2 regions of the Rhizobium binae genome follow, and region 2 is predicted to be linked to the other one. Evidence: riboswitches for the same ligand, from Rfam matches in the RefSeq annotation. Region 2 holds a riboswitch; the other holds the start of a gene.
The links. Region 2 has a riboswitch for thiamine pyrophosphate ahead of thiC (phosphomethylpyrimidine synthase ThiC). Riboswitches for the same ligand answer to the same signal wherever they lie in the genome.
Positions count from the first base shown of each region.

Region 1: linked by a shared signal. The riboswitch ahead of J2J99_RS20485 (hypothetical protein) and the one ahead of thiC (phosphomethylpyrimidine synthase ThiC) in region 2 are both predicted to bind thiamine pyrophosphate.

Region 1 is NZ_CP071604.1:4,199,288-4,204,877, forward strand. Features, by position in the region: gene J2J99_RS20460 (formate dehydrogenase subunit gamma) at 1-197, opposite strand, end outside; gene J2J99_RS20465 (LysR family transcriptional regulator) at 331-1,224, opposite strand; gene J2J99_RS20470 (ArsR/SmtB family transcription factor) at 1,301-1,642, opposite strand; gene J2J99_RS20475 (SDR family NAD(P)-dependent oxidoreductase) at 1,745-2,515, opposite strand; gene soxR (redox-sensitive transcriptional activator SoxR) at 2,635-3,105, opposite strand; TPP riboswitch at 3,323-3,436, shown strand; gene J2J99_RS20485 (hypothetical protein) at 3,427-3,633, shown strand; gene J2J99_RS20490 (ABC transporter permease) at 3,645-4,451, shown strand; gene J2J99_RS20495 (ABC transporter ATP-binding protein) at 4,448-5,260, shown strand; gene J2J99_RS20500 (ABC transporter substrate-binding protein) at 5,325-5,590, shown strand, end outside.
Region 2 is NZ_CP071608.1:90,035-95,624, forward strand. Features, by position in the region: gene J2J99_RS29630 (thiamine phosphate synthase) at 1-534, opposite strand, end outside; gene J2J99_RS29635 (thiazole synthase) at 531-1,304, opposite strand; gene thiS (sulfur carrier protein ThiS) at 1,308-1,505, opposite strand; gene thiO (glycine oxidase ThiO) at 1,502-2,473, opposite strand; gene thiC (phosphomethylpyrimidine synthase ThiC) at 2,475-4,301, opposite strand; TPP riboswitch at 4,395-4,506, opposite strand; gene J2J99_RS29655 (hypothetical protein) at 4,704-5,414, opposite strand.

The DNA of each region.
Region 1 (5,590 bases), on a different replicon from region 2:
GTCATCACGCCATGCACCTCGGCGCGCGAAAGGTTCAGTTCCTCCGCGATCACGGGCAGGGCTTCCTGCGGCACATAACCGAATTCCTGCTGAACTTCATGCAGAATGGGAAGCAGCGGCCCTTCGAGGAAGCGAAGGTCGGCGACAATGGTACGCGTGCGCGCTGCGATATCGCCTTCGGCGATATGAATGGTCATAAGGCAGCCCTCCCAGCCGCTGGCTCGTTGCGGAATGTCGCCCTTCCCAGCATCAGGCCATTCCTCATGCACCATCTCAGGGAAGCCGGCGCCGATCAATAAAGCTGTCTCGTGAATTGATAGGTTTTTCCTATCAAAGCTCTTCATCCCGCACGAGCACTCGCGCCTCATGCAGCAAGGCCGACACGAGCGGCGTGAAGGGCTCGCGATAGGGCGCGACGAGGCCGACCAGATGGTGGGCTTCCGGCTCAACGATCGGAATCATTCGAATTTCTATTGGGAATCCAAATGATTTCGCGACGTTGCGCGGCATGATGCTTGCCCAGCGTCCGGTTCTGACATGCGAGAACAGCACGATCATCGAGTTGGATTCGAGTGTTGGATGCACTGTCGCCCCGGCTTCCGTCAGGTGCCGGTTGATGATGCGCCGGTTCTGCATGTCGGCGGTCAATAGGCAAAGCCGAAGATCGCCGACCTCCTTCCAGGTCACGTTGTCGCGATCAGACAGCGGGCTGCCCGCAGCCGTGATCAGATGATAGCGCTCGGCATAGAGGGGAACGCTGGTGACACGCCCGAGCGGCTCATTTTCAAGATAGGTGATACCGGCGTCGATCTCGAGATTTTCGAGCATGCTCAGCACCTGCAGCGAATTGCGCGAGACGATCGAGAAGGTGACGCCCGGATGTCGCTCCTGAAACGGCGTGGTGATGCGCGAAAGCATGGCGAGGGCCGTCGGAATGGCGGCGAGGCGAATGTGGCCGGAAAGACCGCGCCGCGCCGCGCGCATTTCCTCGCGCATGGTGCGGGCATCGCCGACGATGCGCCGCGCCCATTCGAGTACGCGCTGTCCCTCCGGCGTCAGCCCCTGATACCGCGACCCGCGCTGCACCAGCATGACGCCGAGCTGATCCTCCAGTTGGCGGATGGCGGCCGAGAGCGTCGGCTGCGAAATCCCGCATTCCTCCGCAGCGCGGCCGAAGTGCTTTTCATTGGCAAGGGCGATGAAGAATTCCAGCTTGTCGATCATCCGGTCTCCCGACCCGGTATGCTAGCATCCGGATCCAGCCCATCTTCTGCGCAGCCCCCGCGCAGTCCGATATGCTTTAACCGTTTTCGACAGCCGGAAAAAGATCGAACAGCGATTCGAGGAAGGCAAGCACGCTGAGATTGCCGATGCTGTAATAGACCAGCCTGCCCTGACGGCGCGTATTGACCAGCCCTTCGAGCCTCAGACGCGCGAGCTGCTGCGAGACCATTGCCTGTTGTATGCCGAGAATATTCTCGATTTCACCCACCGTCCGCTCCTCATTCGCGAGAATGCAGAGGATCAGAAGTCGGCTCTGATGCGCCAGCGCCTTCAGCAGATCGCTCGCCTCATGGGCTTTTGCAGCGAGTTTGTGCAAGTCCTGGCCGGTCATCCCCGGCTCCGGTTTAGGCAACGGCATTCGGCATCTCGGAAGGGAAGCAAAAGGTAGATCAGCACAATAGCATATTCGCAAAAGCGAATTCGTCAAATGTGATGAAATGCCAAAAAAGGTCCAAGTAAATCAGCACATAAGCTGACCGCCGTTGATCTCGAGGATCTGGCCGGTAATGTATCCGGACAGAGAAGGAGCCGCCAGGAAGAGATATGCGGGAGCACAATCCTCGGCGGTCCCGAGACGCTGCAGGGGAATGGATTTTCTCGTCTGTTCCAGCTTTTCGCGGGAGGAATAGCGCTCATGGAAATCCGTCTCGATCGTCCCCGGCGAGACGCAGTTGACGCGGATGCCATCCGGCGCCAGCTCACGAGCAAGCGCTTTGGAATAGGTGGAAACGAATGCTTTCGAGGCCGAATAGACCGAAGAACCGGGACTGCCGCCGGTCAGCGCTGAAATCGAAACCGTGTTGACGATGGCCGCGCCTTCTGCCGCCTTCAATGCCGGCAACAGCGCCCGGGTCAGCGCCACCACCGACGTCTGGTTCAGCCGCACGATCGCTTCATAATCCGCGTCGGTCAGTGTCGCAGCCGGAAAACGGCCGAGCATGGTGCCAGCGTTGTTGACCAGCACATGCACCTTGTCGAAGAAGGCGAGAGCGTCCTCTGCAAATTGCGCAGCGCCGCCGACGGCGGTGAAATCGGCGTGCAGCAACAGCGCCCGTCTTTCCGATTCGGCCGTCAGCAGGAAATCCGGCAGATCCCGTCCCGGTTTGCGCCCGGTATGGACGATCACCTTGGCGCCGCAGTCCAGGAACTGCCGGGCCACCTCGAGGCCGATGCCCCGCCCGGCGCCGGTGACGACGACATTGCGATTTTCGAATAGTCTCGGATGAAACACGAAGCCGTCCTCCTCGCGGACAATGCCGCCGGTTGCGCCCTTCGCCCTTAACATATGAGCGCGCCGGCCGAAAGAAAGGCACGCACCGATCTTTCCGCCGGTGACCGGCTGCAGGAAGCTCAGCTTTCGTTCTCGGTCTCCAGAAGCCGCGCGCCCGGCCCTTCCTCACCGAGCCGATCGCAGGGATTGCGCAACGGACAGCTCTCGATCGACAGGCAGCCGCAGCCGATGCAGCCGGTCAGACGGTCGCGCAGCAGGCTGAGCCGTCTGATTCGCTCGTCGAGTTCGCCCTTCCAGCGCGCTGACAGCGTCTGCCAGTCGGCAGCCGTCGGCGTGCGCCCCTGCGGCAGAGCGGCGAACGCCGTCTGGATTTCCGATAGCGGTATGCCGACACGTTGCGCCACCTTGATGATGCCGAGCCGGCGAAGCACGTCACGCCCGTAGCGCCGCTGGTTGCCGCGGGTGCGGACGCTGGCGATCAGCCCCTTGGCCTCATAGAAATGCAGTGCCGAGACGGCAAGACCACTGCGTTCCGCCACTTCGCCAACCGTCAGAAGCCTGCCGAGCGGCGTTGTAGAAATCCTATCCATCGCCTCTTGACCTCAATATTAGTTGAGGTTTTATAACGCCTGCTCCGCCGGTCGTAAAGCCCAAGCTCGGGTTCCGTTCCCGGCAGGTACGGAACCTCGGAAAACACCCGGACAGGACTCCGTCCGGGTGTTTTTTCGCGGCTGCGATTTCATTCCGACCGGGCGGACGGGTGCGCGATTTTGCGGTTGCGGTAAGAAAACCCCGATGATAGTTTTCGTTGAATAACAGGGGAGCTCCGTGTCGCCGGGGCTGAGATGCGAAGCGCAAGCCTCCGGACCCTTCAAAGCTGATCTGGGTAATGCCAGCGGAGCGAGGTTCAGATGTTTTCCGGCGCACAAGTGTCACCTTTTCCGATGTCCAGCCGGTTCGCCGGCACCATTCTCGATGTCTTCGACAGCTTTGCCCATCTGCAGCGGCGCGCGACTCTTCAACTGCGAAAAGGACGCTGCGGCACGTTGAATTGCTTGGATGATTTTATCCTTGCACAATTCCGATTTGAGCAATCATGCCGCCGGACGAAAGCCTGAAATCGACGCTGATGACATCGCCACCACCATTCGATTCGCGTCTTGCCGCGCTCAGTGCCTCCCTCTACCGGGCGAGCCCCGCCCTGCTCGCCGGTTTTGCCTTTCTGGCCGCATGGGAACTTTATGTCGATCTTTCCGGCATCAAATCGTCCATCCTGCCGGCGCCTTTGCGCATCCTTACCCAGGGCTGGCTGAACCGCGAAGCGCTGATATCAAACACCTGGCCGACGCTCGGCGCCACACTCGGCGGCTTCGCCCTGTCGCTCGCCTTCGCTTTCGTCTCGTCGATCCTTATGGATTTCATGCCCTTCATGCGCCGGGCATTGCTGCCGATCTTCATTGCCAGCCAAACGCTGCCGCTGGTGGCGATCGCGCCCCTCGTCGTTCTCTGGTTCGGTTTCGGCCTGTTGCCGAAGATCTTGCTGGTCGCGCTCGTCACCTTCTTCCCGCTGCTCGTCGCCCTGCTGCAGGGCTATGAGGCGACCGACCGCGACATCACTGAACTCTTGAACTCGATGAAGGCAAGCCGCTGGCGCATTTTCCGCCTGGCCCGGCTTCCCTCCTCGCTGCCCTATTTCTTCGCCGGCCTCAGGATCTCCATCACCTATGCCGTCGTCGGCGCGATCTTTGCCGAATATGCGGGAGCTGCGCGCGGCCTCGGCATCTATATTCTCAACGCCAAGAACAATTTCCGGCCGGATCTCGTCCTCGCCGCCGTCGTCGTCAGCGCCGTTCTGACACTCTGCCTCTTCGGGATGACGCTGATGATCGAGCGCCTCGTCATGCCCTGGCAACCGTCCGGGGAGCGCCGCCGATGACCGATCAACTGGTCGAACTGCGCAAGATTTCGAAATCCTTCGACGGCATGCAGGTGCTCGGCGATATTTCGCTCGCTGTCGCAAGCGGCGAGTTCGTCTCGATCGTCGGCCCCTCCGGCTCTGGAAAATCGACGGTGCTGCGATTGCTGACCCAGGCGCTGCGACCCGATTCCGGCGCCTTGCTGTTCAAGGGCGCCCCGCTGGAACAGGCGCCACATTCCTTCGCCTTCATGCCGCAACGCGATGCGCTGATGCCCTGGCGCCGGATCATCGACAATGCCGCGCTCGGCCTGGAGGTACGCGGCATGAGCCGCCGCGCCGCCCGCGCCACTGTGGCGCCGTTGTTCGAGCACTTCGGCCTTGCCGGCTTCGAACACCATTATCCCGCCGAACTTTCCGGCGGCATGCGCCAGCGCGCCGCGCTGTTGCGCACCGTCGTCCAGAGCCAGGACATGCTGCTGCTCGACGAGCCTTTCGGCGCGCTCGACGCGCTGACACGCACGCAGATCCAGGAATGGCTGCAGGGCATGTGGACGCACCATCGCTGGACGGCCTTGTTGATCACCCACGATGTTCGCGAAGCGGTCTTCCTCTCCGACCGGATCTACGTGCTGTCGGCCCGCCCGGCGCGTGTCATCCGCCAATTCCGCGTTCCCCTGCCCCGTCCGAGAAGCATCGCCGATCTCGGCTCGCCGGCGGCCCAGGCGATCGAGACCGAAATCCTGCAAACGCTGCTTCATCCGCTAGAACAGGATGATTTTAGGCCGGACGGCCCAAAATCTGAATCCTATTCCAATTTAAAGAGTTAGAGCATGATGCCGAATACCGCTCACACCTTTCGGCATCATGCTCCAGAGACCTGAGGAGGTCACCATGCTGCTTCTCACCCGTCGACAGACGATCCTTGCCGCCCTCGCGACAAGCCTCGCCGGCCGCACCGGCTTCGCCCAGTCGGCACCGGCAAAGGTTCGCATTGCGCTCGACTGGACGCCCAACACCAACCATATCGGCATCTATGTCGCCAAGGCGAAGGGCTTCTATGCCGCCGCCGGCCTCGATGTCGAAATTCTACCCTTTACCGATACCAGCGCCGGCACGCTGGTGTCGAACGGGGTTGCCGATTTCGGCATCAGCAGCGA
Region 2 (5,590 bases):
GGTCACGACCGCGACGCTATCCGCCCCGTGAGCAAGGACGTCTTCGATCCGTTCGACATTCAACCCGCCGATGGCGACCAGAGGCAGATCGCCGATGCGCGATTTCCATTCGCTCAGCCGCGTCAGTCCTTGCGGTGCCCATTTCATCTGCTTGAGAATCGTCGTGTAGACCGGGCCGAGTGCGATATAATCAGGCTTTGCTGCCAGTGCGGTTTCCAACTCACGTTCGTCGTGCGTTGAGAGGCCGAGTTTCAGGCCGCTCGCTCGGATCGCGTCGAGGTCCGCTGTCGCGAGGTCCTCCTGGCCGAGGTGTACGAAGCCGCAACCTTCCTCGATCGCAAGCCGCCAGTAGTCATTGACGATCAACTGACATTGATGTTTAGCGCAGACTGCTACTGCGCGACGGATCTCGGCGCATAGTTCAGTCTCCGGACGATCCTTGATGCGCAACTGCACCAGCTTGACACCGAGGGGTACCAGCCGGGCAATCCATTCGGCGCTGTCGACGATCAGGTAGAACGGATCAAGCTTCATGTGAATACCGCCTTTCCGATCACCGGCGTGGAGGGGACGGCCATGTCGCGTGGCTCCAGCATGCCGGCGTGAAAGGCTTGATTGCCGGCGGCGATTGCCGCGGCAAAGGCGGCTGCCATCGCCGCGGGATCTCCGGCGCCGGCAACGGCGGTGTTGAGCAGAACCGCATCGAAACCAAGCTCCATGACCGCAGTTGCGTGCGACGGCCGGCCGATGCCGGCATCGACGATCAGCGACACGTCGGGGAAATGCGCCCGCATTGCTCTGAGCGCTGTCGGATTGAGCGGCCCGGCAGCACTGCCAATCGGTGCGCACCAAGGCATGAGCACCTTGCAGCCGGCCTCCAGCAGTCGTTCGGCCACGACCAGATCGTCGGTCGTGTACGGGAAGACTTCGAAACCTTCGCTGACAAGTGTGCGAGCCGCCTCGACGAGACCGAAGACGTTCGGCTGTAGCGTATCATGGTTGCCGATGACCTCGAGCTTGATCCAGTCGGTGGCGAACAGCTCGCGTGCCATCTTTGCGGTCAGCACCGCTTCCGCGACGCTGTGGCAACCTGCAGTGTTGGGAAGGATACGAACGCCGAGCGCGCGGATCATCTCGAAGAAGGCACCACCGCTGCGGCCCCCCGACATCTCACGACGAAGAGAGACGGTGACGATTTCCGTCGCCGACTGCCAGACGGCCTCGGAGAGGACGGCAGGAGAGGGGTATTGCGCTGTGCCGAGCAGCAGACGGGAGTTTATTTCGGCCCCATAGAGCGTCAGCATCCGTCAGCCTCCCTGCATCGGCGACAGGATTTCGATCCTGTCATTGTCGTTGAGCGAACGATCGAAGCGGTCTTCGCGATGGACAAGCTCACCGTTGACGGCTGTCGCCAGCCAGTCACCCTCGTATTCCATCAGGACTAAAAGCTCCGACAGCGTCTCAGCCGCGACATCCTGGGCCTCGCCATTAACGATCACTTTCATGAGGCATTCCTTCCCGTGGTATGTTGGTTGAAGACAAGTTCAGCCGCCTCGGCCGCCATGGCTGGCGCGAGCAGAAAGCCGTGGCGGAAGAGGCCGTTGAGCGAGATCACCTTTCCCTGACGGCTTGCGCGTGGAAGATTGTCTGGAAAGGCTGGGCGGATTCCGACACCCGTTTCGATTATGGTTGCATCGGCAAAGGCCGGAAATAGCGTGTATGCAGAGTTGAGCAGTTCCATCAGTGAGCGGGCGACTATAGGCCCGTCGAATTCCGTCTCGATCATCGTCGCGCCGACCATGAACAGACCGTTTCCTCGCGGGACGATGTAGACGGGGATACGCGGATGGAGCAGGCGGACCGGCCGGGAGAGATCCACGTCGAAGCTTCTAAGGTAAAGCATTTCGCCGCGGACGCCGCGCAATTCCTTTACCTCGCCGATCTGCGCTGCGCCCGTGCAATCGACGACACTGTCGAAGCTCTCGTGCGGCCTCTCGCCCACGAAGGTGACCCCCTGATCCGTCAGCTTGGTGCGCAGCAGACACAACACTCGCCGAGGATCGAGATGGGCTTCGCGGCGAAAGAACAGCCCGTGCCGGAACCGCCCGGCAAGGGAGGGTTCCAGCGCCGCGATCGCCGGCTCGTCCAGCCATTCATAACCCGTCGTGCGGCAGGCAAAGCGTCGCAGTTCACCAAGATCGCGAGCAGAGGCGACCACGAGCGTTCCGTTTCGTCGCACCTCTCCCGGCACCATTGCTTCCCATTTGTCGGCGGCGGTGAGACCGCGCGTGAGTACTGCGTCATCAGTACTCTCCCGCTCGCACCAAGGCGCCAACATTCCGCCCGCGAGCCACGAAGCAGCACGCAGGAAACCGTCATATGGATCCAGCACGGTGACCTCGGCATCTCGAGCGCGCAGTTCATGCGCCACCGTCAGGCCGGCGACGCCGGCCCCTTTGACAAGCACACGCATCTCATTCGCCCGAATGTTGCAGGGTTTGAACTGGCATATAGAGGTCGCCGCCCTCGCGATAACGCGCTGCCATCGCGTCTAGCCCCTCCTTCTGCGCTTCGGCGCGGATATCGTGCGAAATCCGCATGGAGCAGAATTTCGGGCCGCACATGGAGCAGAAATGGGTCACCTTTTGGGCTTCCTTCGGCAACGTCTCGTCGTGGAAGCTGCGGGCGGTTTCGGGGTCCAGCGAGAGGTTGAACTGATCCTCCCAGCCGAATTCGAAACGGGCACGCGAGAGCGCGTCATCGCGCAGCTGTGCTGCCGGATGCCCCTTGGCGAGATCAGCCGCGTGGGCCGCGATCTTGTAGGTGATGACGCCTACCTTCACGTCGTTGCGGTCGGGAAGCCCCAGGTGCTCCTTGGGCGTGACGTAGCAGAGCATCGCCGTACCGAACCAGCCGATCATTGCTGCGCCGATGCCGGAGGTGATGTGATCGTAACCCGGTGCGATATCCGTCGTCAGCGGTCCAAGCGTATAGAAGGGCGCCTCGCCGCAGACCTTGAGCTGCTTGTCCATGTTTTCCTTGATCTTGTGCATCGGCACATGGCCGGGGCCTTCGATCATCACCTGGCAGTCTTTCGCCCAGGCGATCTTGGTCAACTCTCCCAGTGTTTCCAGTTCGGCGAATTGCGCTGCATCGTTGGCATCGGCGATGGAGCCAGGACGCAGGCCGTCGCCGAGCGAGAAGGAAACGTCATAGGCGCGGCAGATATCGCAGATCTCCTCGAAATGCTCGTAGAGGAAGCTCTCGCGATGATGATGGAGACACCACTTGGCCATGATCGAGCCGCCGCGCGAGACGATGCCGGTGACGCGGTTGACGGTGAGCGGGATGTAGTGAAGCCGCACGCCGGCATGGATGGTGAAATAGTCGACGCCCTGTTCGGCCTGCTCGATCAGCGTGTCGCGATACACCTCCCAGGTCAGGTTCTCGGCAATGCCCTCGACCTTCTCCAGCGCCTGGTAGAGCGGCACGGTACCGATTGGTAGCGGCGAATTGCGGATGATCCATTCGCGGATGTTGTGAATGTTGCGGCCGGTGGAAAGGTCCATGACGGTGTCGGCACCCCAGCGCGCCGCCCAGAGCATCTTCTCGACCTCTTCGGCCATCGACGACGTGATGGCCGAATTGCCGATATTGGCGTTGATCTTCACCAGGAAATTGCGGCCGATGATCATCGGCTCGGCTTCGGGATGATTGATGTTGGCGGGGATGATCGCTCGTCCCGCCGCCACTTCCTGCCGGACGAATTCCGCCGTCACATGGTCCGGAATATGAGCGCCGAAGCTCTCGCCGTCTCGAACCATTGCCTCCTCCTGCGCCTTGCGGCCGAGGTTTTCGCGGATGGCTATGAATTCCATCTCGGGCGTGACGATGCCGGCGCGCGCATAAGAGAGCTGGGTGACTGCACTGCCATCCTTTGCGCGCAGCGGCTGGCGTAGCGCGGGGAATTCGGGCGTCAGCCTTTCGCCGCTGGCAAAGCCGTTGTCTTCGGGACGGACATGGCGGCCCTTATAGGCCTCGACGTCGCCGCGGGCGAGAACCCAGTCACGTCGCAGTGAGGGCAGCCCCTGTTCGACACGGATCTCGGTGCCCTCGATCGTATAGGGGCCGGACGAGTCGTAGACGACAACGGGCGGCTCGCCCGATGTCGGATGAAGGCTGATTTCGCGCATCGGCACGCAAATGTCGGGATGGATGTCCCCCCGACTGTAGATCTTCCTGGATGTCGGCAAGGGGCCGGTGGTGACGGTTGGGGTGATATTCTTTGCGGCGATGTTCACGGTTTGAGGCTCCAAGTTTGAGTTTGGAGACCCAGTCCTCAGCCGGAATGATGGAAAGACGCCGGCACGGATTCCACGCGTGAATCCGAAACCTCTCGAGCGCTTGCACCGTCCCTACGCCAGTATGAACTGGATCAGGTTCAACGGGTCACTGCGCGCGATAGCAGTATCTCAGCCCCTTGCCGGGACCCCCCTGGTGAATGCCAAAAAGGGTAGAGGCTTGCCGAGAGGACTGTCAAGTGACCATCTGCGATGGCTCAGGATCGTGCGTCGCCGCGATCAACGAATCGACAAGTCAGTCGCCCGACGGCACGCTTCCGCAAGGCAGGCGCTTTTGTCGCATGCAGTGGCTGTCGATTTTTATCCCGCGCAATTCAGCAAGTATGCTGAGCTACCGAAGCGCTATTGAGAAAGCAGGCGCGGAACTGGAAAGTCTAGTACTTTGTCCGTGTAGCTTTCGACCAAGGCGCTAAACGGCGTGCCGTCTCGAAGTTTCAGTACGGCACGATGTTCGAGCAGGAACGGCGGCAGGCTGAGGGAACTTGTTTCATGCGCTGTTAAGCCGTCCATGTCCCAGCCTTCGGATAGAGGGGACCAGAGCAACTTGGCAGACAGGTTTGTGCGAGTGAAATTAAGAGCCTGAACGGCTCTGCCAAACGCGATATCGCTGGTCTTCAAAGCCTGATTCATCTCTGCAGTTAATTTTGCGGGTACATACCAGTTGTCGGCTTCCGACAAGACGCGGTCGCCGCAGACCAGGCGGACGCGGCGATAAGCGATCAGCTCACCGGGTCCGACGGTCAGAAGTTCACGGATGTGCTCATCGGCCGGCTTGTCTTGCCCGCCCACACGCTGAGCTACAATCTTAGAACCTTCCGGTGCGAGCTTGTGCGCGGCGCACCAGCGATCAAGGGTCAACGTAGCACTGGCGTTACTCAGGAGATTGGCATTCAAGGTCTGAAGGACCGCAAGCGCTTCCACTCGAGATGTTGGCGAGTTCAGCCACTGAGACCCTATAGACGGTTCTTGCGCAATTGCGATCTGGGTGCCCAGCACGATGGCAGTCGCTGCAAGTGCGGCGATGCGAATGCGTTTCGAAGAACAAAATGACACGGAGAACGAATCCTTTCTGCGGTGAATTTGATGGGCGAACCCTGCGCGTCAAATTTCCTTGATTTTGGCAGGCGAGCGCGCGTTGTCAGCGTATTTGATGCCAGCAGCAAGATTTGAACTGCGCCTTGCGGGTACCGTTTAACGGTCGGGTTCCCGATAGACTTTCTTACCATCTT